Regions from separate parts of the Streptosporangium sp. NPDC006013 genome, predicted to be linked through region 1. Evidence: riboswitches for the same ligand, from Rfam matches in the RefSeq annotation. Region 1 holds a riboswitch; each other region holds the start of a gene.
The links. A riboswitch is a leader RNA that binds a small molecule or an ion and turns the genes downstream of it on or off. The one in region 1 is predicted to bind cyclic di-AMP.
Positions count from the first base shown of each region.

Region 2: another riboswitch for cyclic di-AMP. It lies ahead of ABZ260_RS12765 (hypothetical protein); the one in region 1 lies ahead of ABZ260_RS03680 (hypothetical protein).
Region 3: another riboswitch for cyclic di-AMP. It lies ahead of ABZ260_RS39070 (NlpC/P60 family protein); the one in region 1 lies ahead of ABZ260_RS03680 (hypothetical protein).

Region 1 covers NZ_JBEXUE010000012.1:34,022-37,273, reverse strand. The annotation lists gene ABZ260_RS03690 (DeoR/GlpR family DNA-binding transcription regulator) at 1-382, shown strand, start outside; gene galT (galactose-1-phosphate uridylyltransferase) at 379-1,458, shown strand; cyclic di-AMP (ydaO/yuaA leader) riboswitch at 1,531-1,667, shown strand; gene ABZ260_RS03680 (hypothetical protein) at 1,722-2,645, shown strand; gene ABZ260_RS03675 (response regulator transcription factor) at 2,864-3,252, opposite strand, start outside.
Region 2 covers NZ_JBEXUE010000063.1:521-3,772, forward strand. The annotation lists partial or broken gene ABZ260_RS12750 (hypothetical protein) at 1-135, shown strand, start outside; gene ABZ260_RS12755 (roadblock/LC7 domain-containing protein) at 197-583, shown strand; gene ABZ260_RS12760 (hypothetical protein) at 596-967, shown strand; gene ABZ260_RS12765 (hypothetical protein) at 1,095-2,087, opposite strand; cyclic di-AMP (ydaO/yuaA leader) riboswitch at 2,323-2,474, opposite strand; gene ABZ260_RS12770 (DUF4253 domain-containing protein) at 2,887-3,252, opposite strand, start outside.
Region 3 covers NZ_JBEXUE010000398.1:1,121-4,372, forward strand. The annotation lists gene ABZ260_RS39065 (LuxR C-terminal-related transcriptional regulator) at 1-18, shown strand, start outside; gene ABZ260_RS39070 (NlpC/P60 family protein) at 216-1,178, opposite strand; cyclic di-AMP (ydaO/yuaA leader) riboswitch at 1,271-1,418, opposite strand; gene ABZ260_RS39075 (amino-acid N-acetyltransferase) at 1,754-2,407, shown strand; gene ABZ260_RS39080 (RDD family protein) at 2,636-3,252, shown strand, end outside.

The DNA of each region.
Region 1 (3,252 bases):
GGTCGTGCTCACCGGCGGGGTCCGCACCCCCTCCGACGCGCTGGTCGGCCCGGTCGCGGTCACGGCGATCCGGGGACTCCACGTCGACACCCTCTTCCTCGGCGTGCACGGGATGAGCGCCCGAGCCGGGTTCACCACGCCCAACCTGCTGGAGGCCGAGACCAACCGCGAGCTGGTCGCCTCCGCGCACCGCCTGGTGGTGCTCGCCGACCACACCAAGTGGGGCACGGTCGGCATCAGCACGATCGCCGAGCTGGCCCAGGCCCACATCGTGGTCACCGACTCCGGCCTGACCGAGGAGGCCCGCGAGGAGCTCGCCGCCTCGGTGGGAGAGCTGATCATCACAGAGCCACAGCAGGAGAGCGAGAGCGTCGGCCGATGAAGCGTACGATCACCCACCTGGCCGACGGCCGGGAGCTGTTCTACTTCGACCGCCGCGACGACGCCGACCGCGGAGCGGTCGACAGCCGCGACCTGCCGCCCCGCCCCACCGCCTCCGAGTTGCGTTACGACCCGCTGACCGAGGAGTGGATCGCGGTGGCCGGACACCGCCAGGGCCGCACCTTCCTACCCCCGGCCAGCGAGTGCCCGCTCTGCCCTTCCACCTCCGGCAACCTCACCGAGATCCCCTCCGCGGCCTACGACGTGGCGGTCTTCGAGAACAGGTTCCCCTCGTTCTCCACCTATCTGGGCGACTATCAGCAGGTCGGCGGGTTGAGTGAGGTCCGCCCCGGGATCGGCCGCTGTGAGGTGGTCTGTTTCACCGCCGAGCACGACTCCTCATTCGCGATGCTCCCCCCCGAGCAGGTGGAGCTGGTCATGGAGGCCTGGATCGACCGTACGGCGGAGTTGTCGGCGATGCCGGGCGTGGAGCAGGTGTTCTGTTTCGAGAACCGGGGAGCCGAGATCGGCATCACCCTGGCCCACCCGCACGGCCAGATCTACGCGTACCCCTACGTGACCCCGCGCACCAAGCTGACCCTCGGGGCGGCCGGGCGCCACCGGGAGCGGACCGGCGGCAACCTGTTCGCCGACGTGCTCGCCGCGGAGCGGGAGGCCGGGGTCCGGGTGGTGGCCTCGAACGAGCACTGGACGGCGTTCGTCCCGGCCGCGGCGCGCTGGCCGGTGGAGGTTCACCTCTACCCCCACCGGCAGGTCCCCGACCTGGTCGGGCTGGAGCCCGCGGAGCGCGCGGCGTTCGGACCGCTCTACACCGACGTGCTCCGCCGCCTCGACGGGCTGTTCGGCGTGCCGATGCCCTACATCGCGGCCTGGCACCAGGCGCCGGTCAACACCGGTCGCGACCTGTCGTACGCGCACATGGAGCTGTTCAGCATCCGCCGCGCGCCGAACAAGCTGAAATATCTCGCCGGCTCCGAGTCGGCCATGGGTGCCTTCGTGAACGACGTGCTGCCCGAGGAGGCAGCACATCTTCTGCGCTCTGTTGTCACGAACTAATCACCAATTGGTCTCGTCTTGAAGTCGCGTGACCCTGTGTTTACCACTACTATCCTTCCCACATCGGCTGCAACAGCCGATATGCCTAATCCCAGGCGCATCGCCCGGGAGCCGGGGAACCACCGCACCTGGGGTGAAACCACTTCGGTGGAAGGGCGTTCTCCAGCCCGAACCCGTCAGCTAACCCGGTAGGCGGAAGGAGAGGAGAGTTCGTGGCGGCCCCGTCCCCCACGTTCCGTCGGCATGCGGCTCTGGCCCTTTGTTTGAGCCTGGTCGCCACGTTCACCCTCGGTGCCCCCACCGCGGGAAGCGCGGAGCCCAAGCCGACCGAGGCCAAGCTCCGCGCCGAGCTGGCCAAGCTCGGTAAGAAGGTCGACGGGCTGATCGAGGCATACGCGGCCAAGCGCGAGTCCCTCAAGAAGGCACAGAAGGCCGAGGCCGTCGCCAAGCAGAACCTGGCCAGGGCCTCCGACCTCTACGCCAGGGCGGAAAAGCAGGTCGACTCCATAGTCCAGCTCCGCTACCAGAGCAGCATCGGAGGGCTGCCCGCGCTGCTGTTCGCCGACGACATGGGTGGAGCAGCGGTGATGGAGCAGCTCACCGCCCAGCAGAGCGCGCACCTGCAGGGCTTCGCCGAGAGCTTCGAACGTAGGAAGAGGGCGACCGAGACGGCCGCCAGGCTCACCGACGAAATCGGTGAGGAGGCCAAGGAGATGCAGACCCAGCGTGACGAGGTCGAAGATCTGATCAAGGACATCAAGAACAGGCTCGACCAGCTCGCCCCCGTCGGCTCCGGGCGCCGCTCCGACGGCAGCTGGGCCCCGCAACTCCCCACCGGCGCCGACAACATCACCGACCGGACCCGGATCATGCGTGAGGCCGTCAAGAGACGCTTCGCCCTCCCGTACGCCGTCGGTTGCTACCGGTCCGCGAACGACGGCGGCGAGCACCCCCTCGGCCGCGCCTGCGACTTCATGATGAGCACCGGCGGCACGATGCCCTCAGCCGCCAACCTCGCGCTCGGCGACGAGATCGCCGCCTGGGCCATCAAGAACAAGGCCAAGCTCGGAGTGAAGTACGTGATCTGGCGCCAGCGCATCAACCACGGCTCCGGCTGGAGAACCATGTCCAACCGCGGCGGCATCACCGCCAACCACTACGACCACCCGCACATCTCGATGTACTAAAGGGATGCGTATTGCATCTGATGCCGCATGTCCACGAGCTGAAATGATGTTCGTGTCGGTAGGTGCTCACGCAGAGGCAGGCCGCCGGTTCGGGAAGGCCTGACCGCGGCCGGGGCCGGCGAGCTTGGTGATCATTGCGGCGACGGGTTGACGAGTCTGCCTTCGTAGGCGGCGATGACGAGCTGAGCCCGGTCCCGGGCGTGCAGTTTGGCCAGGATTCAGCCGATGTGGGTCTTGACCGTGCCGACGGTGAGGTGCAGGTGCTCGGCGATCTCGGAGTTGGACATTCCCCTGCCGATGAGGGTGAGCACCTCGCGCTCGCGCTGGGTGATGTCGTCGAGGTCTCGCACGGCCGGGGCGGGGTGGGGGCGTCGCAGGAATTCGGCGATGAGCCGACGGGTGACGGTGGGCGCGAACAGCGCTTTGCCGGCGACGACGACTTTGATGGCGGCCAGGAGCTCGGTCGCCGTGGCGTGCTTGAGGAGGAAGCCGCTCGCACCTGCCCGTAGCAACGCGTAGACGTATTCGTCCTGATCGAACGTGGTGAGAATCAGTACGCGGATGCCGACGCCGGACGGGTCTGCACAGATACGCCGTGTCGCCCCGA
Region 2 (3,252 bases), on a different contig from region 1:
AGGGGGGCCACGGAGATCCCGGCAGCCGGAACGGGCTCCCTGGCGACGCCTGCGTCACTCCCCGGAGCCACCGGGGATCCGGCCGACGTCAACCTGCTCATCCGGCTCAGGAACGCATTGGAGGCACTGACTTGAGCCTGGTTCGATGCCGCCGATAAGGCTGCGGACGCTGAAGCTGATCGGAAGGAGGGTGCCGGTGGAACTGCGTGAGGAGATACGCCGGGAGATGGCGCTGCTGCGAGAGCGCATCCCCGACGTGGACGGGAGCATCGTGTGCAGCGTCGACGGCCTGACCCTGGCCAGTGATCTGGGCCGCGACACCGCCGCCGAGCAGACCGGCGCGCTCTCCTCCGCGCTCCTGGCCCTCAGCCGCCGGATGACGGGCATGGCCGGCAAGGGCACCTTCGAGGAGACGCTGATCTCCGGCACCAACGGCTACGCGGCCTGCTACGCCGCCGGACCCAAGATCGTCCTCACAGTCCTGGCACGCCCGGGGACCAACCTCGGGCTGCTCCGGCTGGAGGGCCGCAAGACGGCGGCCAGATTGGCCGCCATCACCTCGCGCATGTCGATAACCCAGTGATCGGAGACAGAAATGGGCAACATGGACATCTCTCTCAAGGAGATGATGGCGATCGACGGCGCCATCGGCGCGGTCATCGTCGACTACAACAGCGGGATGGCGCTGGGCGCGCTCGGCGGTTCCAAGGATCTCGACCTCCAGGTGGCGGCCGCGGGTAACACCGAGGTCGTCAAGGCCAAGATGCGGACCATGGAGTCGCTCGGTCTCAAGGACGGCATCGAGGACATCCTCATCACGCTCGGCACGCAGTACCACGTGATCCGCCCGCTCTCCGGCCGGAGCGGCAAAGGCCTGTTCATCTACATGGCCCTCGACCGGAACCGGGCCAACCTCGCGCTCGCGCGGCACCTCCTGCGCGGCATCGAGGAGAGGCTCGAGGTCTGATCCTGCCGTGGCACGTGCCCTTTCAGAAAGGGCACGGGCCACAGCAGGAGCTCACCGCCCGGGCGTTACCGGGGCGGTGAGCTCATCGATCGCGTCGGTGCGGGACGGCCGGAGATCGCGCCGGGCCTCAGCTCTGCTCAGCGACCGCCCTGCGGCGGAGACGGCCGGCGACCAGGTAGGTGGCACCGCCCGCGGCGAGCACTCCCGCCAGGGCCAGGGTGGCGGCCGTGGTGGCGGAGGGACCGGCCGGGGTCACGGCCGCCACCGGGGCGGTGGCCCCCAGGTCCCGGACACCCTGCTCGGTGGCCTTGGCACCGGCGCCGGACAGGGCGACCGGCTTGGCGGCGACGATCGCCCCGGGCGCGGTGAGGGGCTCGGACATGATCTTGGGCTTGGCGAACGTCTGGCTCACCTGCTGGGTCTTCACAGCCTTCTTGGACTGCTCGTCCTTGACCAGGACCGTCTGCGGAGGCTTCGCCGGGTTCGCGTCCCGGTAACGCCAGGCACCGGTGGAGAACGCCACGGGGTGGTTCTTCTTGCCCACGCCGTCACCCCACTTGGTGACCACGTACTTGACGTCGATGTGGCCCATGCCGCCGTTGCCGTCCACACCGAGCGTGGCGGGGTTGAACCGGCCACCGGTCAGGTCGGCGAAGGTCTTGGCGTCAATGTCGATCATGACGCCCACGTTGGAGGGCACGCCGGGACCGCGGTCACCGACGAAGAACTTGGCCTTCTTGCCCTTGTAGACGACGTAGCCCTCGGTGAACAGGGGCCAGCTCGGGCTGGCGATCATGCCCTTCTGCATCGGCTTGCCACTGGCCGGCAGACCGGTGTCGCCGGCCCGGCCCGAGGAGTCGTCCCAGAAGTAGGAGGCCCTGGTCGAGCCCTTGAGGAGCACGACCTCGTTGGCGGCCACCTCGGTGTCCGCGCCGGGGGAGGCGGCGGAGGCGGGGGCGGCGACGGTGGGGGAGGCGGGCAGCGCGGAGGCGACGCCGCCGGAGACGAGCACGCTCGCGCCGACGAGGGCGGCGGTGGTGAGACGGTTCTTGTACGAGAGGTTCTTGTACGAGAGGTTCTTGATCAGACCGGTCTTGGGCAGGTCAAAGGGGAGACGCATGAGGAAGGGGCTCTTTCACGAGGGAACGGGGCAGCCAGTTGCGACACACGACAAGGGGTGCACTGGCGGGGACGCGCTCTTCGGAAAAGCGGCGTGGCGAGATCAGCGGATCACTACGCGGAGCACGGTCCAGGTGCCGCGCTCAGGCGCGGCGGCGAAGGACGGAGATGAAGTTCAGGTGGTCGGCACGGGCAGGGCGGGCACCGACGCGGTGACGCGGTGATCCATGAGGGGGATCTCCTCTCCAGCTCGTCTACCGGGTTAGCTGACGGGTTCGGGCGATGGAGTTGCCCTACCGCCGCACATTCGCGGCGGATTCACCCCGGGAAAGTGGTTCCCCGGCTCCCTGGGCCCTGCGGGCCCGGTGGGATTCGACGTCGGCCGGCCGCTCCCTCTTGTGAAGGGCAGGTCGCCAACCGATATCCGTGGACACTACCCACCGAAATCGGACAAAGCAAAGCAAATGTCATGAAAACCCCAGAAGATCTACCTACAAGCTTCAAGAAAAGCCCATCGGAGACCCCGTCCCACCAACAACCGCCCTACCAGCGAGAACGTCTTGCCGATCTCGGGTTTCACACCCCGGAGGCCCGTATCCGAGGGCCTTCCGCGCCCACGAGGGGCCCAGTCGCGCGAGGGTGATCCACACCCCGCGCCCCGCACCCGAGGCCCTTCCGCGCCCGAGGAGAGATCACCCCGAGGTAGATCCCTCGCAAAGATCCACATTGGGGAGTCCACGCTCCCCGAGGAAGCCCTCCCTCGACGAAGGGCACCCCGGGGGGACCCACGACGGGCGAGCTCAGTCCCACCAGAACGACCAGGCGTTCCTGCCCTTGATCTGCTCGGCGTAGTCGATGAGGCTCCCCGCGCCCTGGATGATGCTGTCGGGGCAGAACGTCCAGTGCTCCGCGGCGACGTGCAGGGCGTGTTCCGAGGTCGTCGGGGGCGCGGCGACGCTGAGGTCGAGGGTGTTGAACCCCATCCCGACCAGCCGCACCCCGAACCTGTCCTCCCAGCTCCGTACCACCGCCGCGAGCGGGACCATCCACTCGTTGTGGTTCAGGGCGCCCTGCCAGCCCATGACGGCGAGGGCGTCGGCCCCGCGCTCGACCGCGACGAGTCCGAGCGGGGTCCTGCGCTCGGCCACCAGGCCCGCGTACCAGTC
Region 3 (3,252 bases), on a different contig from region 1:
CGCCGCCGCCTGATCTAGGCCCTGCCCTTGGCTGTTCTGCCCACCGCGGTCCGGTGGCGCCCCGCCGCGTTGCCGTCGGGCGCCGCACCTGCGGGCACCGTCCGAGGGGCGCAAGTCTGCGGGGTGTCCGTCCGACCGGCCCTCGGCACGGCAGGATTCGCCGCCCGGCCAAGGGCCGGGCGGCTCACGATCCGTGACCGGCCCGGCTCAGCCGCTCAGTCGGCGATCCGCACCCCACCGGCGAAGGGCCGGTTGTCGATCGTGGCGATGTGGATGACGTCACCCGTCCGGGGCGCGTGGACCATCAGGCCCGCGCCGATGTAGATCCCGACGTGGTGCAGGTCGCTGTAGAAGAAGACCAGGTCGCCTGGGCGCAGGTCGTTTTTGGAGATGTGGGTGCCCGCGGTCCACTGGTTGCCGGTGTAGTGCGGCAGGCTGATGCCGACCTTCTGGTAGGCCCACATGACCAGCCCGGAGCAGTCGAAGGAGTTGGGGCCCTCGGCGCCCCAGACGTACGGCTTGAGTTGCTGGGTGAGCGCCCAGCGGGCCGCCTCCGCCGCCTTGCCGCTGCCCACGATGGGCACGTCGACCTTCACCCGGGCACCCCTGTTGCTGACGGCCCTGGTGCGCACCTCGCTGAACAGGTCGCCCTCGACCCGCGCGACCAGTCGCTCGATCTTGCTGCGCTTGCCCTCGATCTCCTCCAGGAGCACCTTGACCTCTGAGGTCCTCGCCTTGGCGCCGGCCTGAGCCCGCTCGGCGGCCTCGATCGCCCGGCCGACCTGGGCGACCTCCTCGCTCTGCTGCTGCTGGAGGGCGTAGTTGGTGGTGGCCTGGTCGAGGAAGGTGTCAGGGTCGGTCGCCTGGGTGAAGGCGAGTCCGGAGTTCAGGCCGCCGGACATGTAGTTGCTCTGCGCGAGGAGGGTGGCCTTGGCGCGCCGGGTCGCGAGCTCCGACTCGCTCGTCGCGAGGGTCTTCTTGGCGCTCTCCGCGGCTCGCTGGGCCTGCTTGAGCCTGACCCGCTCGCCGTTGTACTGCTCGGCGAGCGTGCCGATCTCCTCGTGCAGCTTCTCGGCCTGCTTGGCCAGTTGCTGAAGGCTGGGCTCGGGATCCGCCGTGGCCGAGACCAGGGGGGTGCCGAGGGTCATGATGGCGAACGCCAGGCCGATGACCGCCATGCGGCGACTCCGCCTCCGCGGCGCGCGTTCTCGACAGCGGGCGTCGCCGCCCGCGTGCTCTCCTACGCGGTCGCGCATGCGCTTCACCAACGGGCTCCTCTCCTCGGCCGCCTACCGGGTTAGCTGACGGGTTCGGGCCGGAGGCAGCCCTACCGGGTGCGCCGGTGGCACTCGGATTCACCCCGAAGGACGTGGTGGGTCCCCGGTTCCCCTGGTCGGGAGATTCGGCGGGTCAGGCTTTTACGTCTCTGACATCGAGCACGGAGATTAGTGCACTCGTGGTTCCTGCTCAACCAGAACTGCGAACTCAGTAGAGGTTTCGCAACTGAAATGTCACGGAAAGATCACATGCCAATATGATCAACATGGCCATTACGCTGCCTTTGCCTTCCTCGCGGCGGGCGTGGCGCGGGTCTTCCCAGGTCCGGGACCGTGCCAAAGATGAGCTGTGACACATTAGAGACGTCGTGCGCCCAGCGTGGTAATCCAACTACCAAGGGTCACGTGATGCCCCCGGGGCGAGAGTTAAGGATGAGCCGTAATTGAAGGCCGGAGAGGACGTACGCTGATCGGTCATGGAGCAGCTTGCGGAGCATTCTCCCGTGCCGTTCGCGAATCCCGGGAAAGAGGGGGAGCGGCGAGCCGGATCCGAGGGAGAGGAGCGGGGGTCACCCGCTCCCGGCGCCACCCCGGCGGTCACGGTCCGCCGCGCCCGCACTCCGGACGTCCGTGCCATCAGGCGGCTCGTCGACACCTACGGTGGAGCCGGCCCACGCCTGCTGGAGAAGGCCACCGTCACCCTGTACGAGGACATCCAGGAGTTCTGGGTCGCGACTGACGCGGAGGGGATAATCCTCGGCTGCGGGGCGCTTCATGTTCTCTGGGAGGATCTTGCCGAAATTCGGACCGTTGCCGTCGATCCGACCCGCAGGGGAATGGGAATCGGCCATCGGATCGTCTCGGTGCTCATCCGCACGGCCGCCGAGCTGGGCCTGCGCAGGGTCTTCTGCCTGACCTTCGAGGTCGGCTTCTTCGCCCGGCACGGATTTCAGGAGATCCAGGGCACACCCGTCGCCCCGGAGGTCTACGCCGAACTTCTCGCCTCCTACGACGAGGGTGTCGCGGAGTTCCTCGATCTGGAGCACGTCAAGCCCAATACCTTGGGAAACACCCGGATGCTGCTGCACCTGACACACGAGCCCGACTCTGATGACTTTAGAGATGACTGACTGGAAAGGTGACTGTTGATTCCTATGTCGATACCTTGTGCAGCAGCAAGCATGTGCGTCTGACATTTGCCACATGCGCAGTCTAAGTGAGGTGACGCGGTGAGCAACGGACAGCCGCCGTATCCACAGGATGATCCCGAGCGCAGTCGCACACCTTCGGGACAGCCGGATTACGGGCAGCACAACCAGGGCCGAGCCCCTGGCGAACTCGACCCCGATGTGACGATCATGGGATATCGGTCGGAGGGATCGCAGCCGAACACCGGCCCGGGGGTGGCCCAGCCCGGCTATGGTCAGCAGGGCTACGGCCAGCAGCAGGGGTATGGGCAGCAGCAGCAGTCGTACGGCCAGCAGGGGTACGGGCAGCAGCAGTCGTACGGTCAGCAGGGCGGGACGGACGCGTACGGCCAGCAGCAGGGCTATGGCCAGCAGGGCGGGACCGGCGCGTACGGTCAGCAGCCCGGCTACGGGCAGCAGGCGTCCCACGAGCAGCCCGGCTACGGCCAGCAGCCCGGTTACGGGCAGCAGCAGCCGTCCCAGCCGGGTTACGGGCAGCAGCAGTACGGTCAGCAGCAGCCCGACTATGGCCAGCAGCCCGGTTACGGGCAGCAGCCCGACTACGGCCAGCAGCCGGGCTACGGCCAGCAGCCCGGCTATGGGCAGCAGCAGTACGGGCAGCAGGGGTACGGCCAGCCTTACGGCGGTCCCCCCGGCGCTCCCGGCCCGCTCGCCGAGTGGTGGCAGCGCCTGGTGGCGCGGATCATCGACGCGATCATTCTGGCGATCCCGGGGGTGATCATCAGTGCGGTGCTGACCGGCCTCCTGGTGACGGCTCCCAGTTTCAA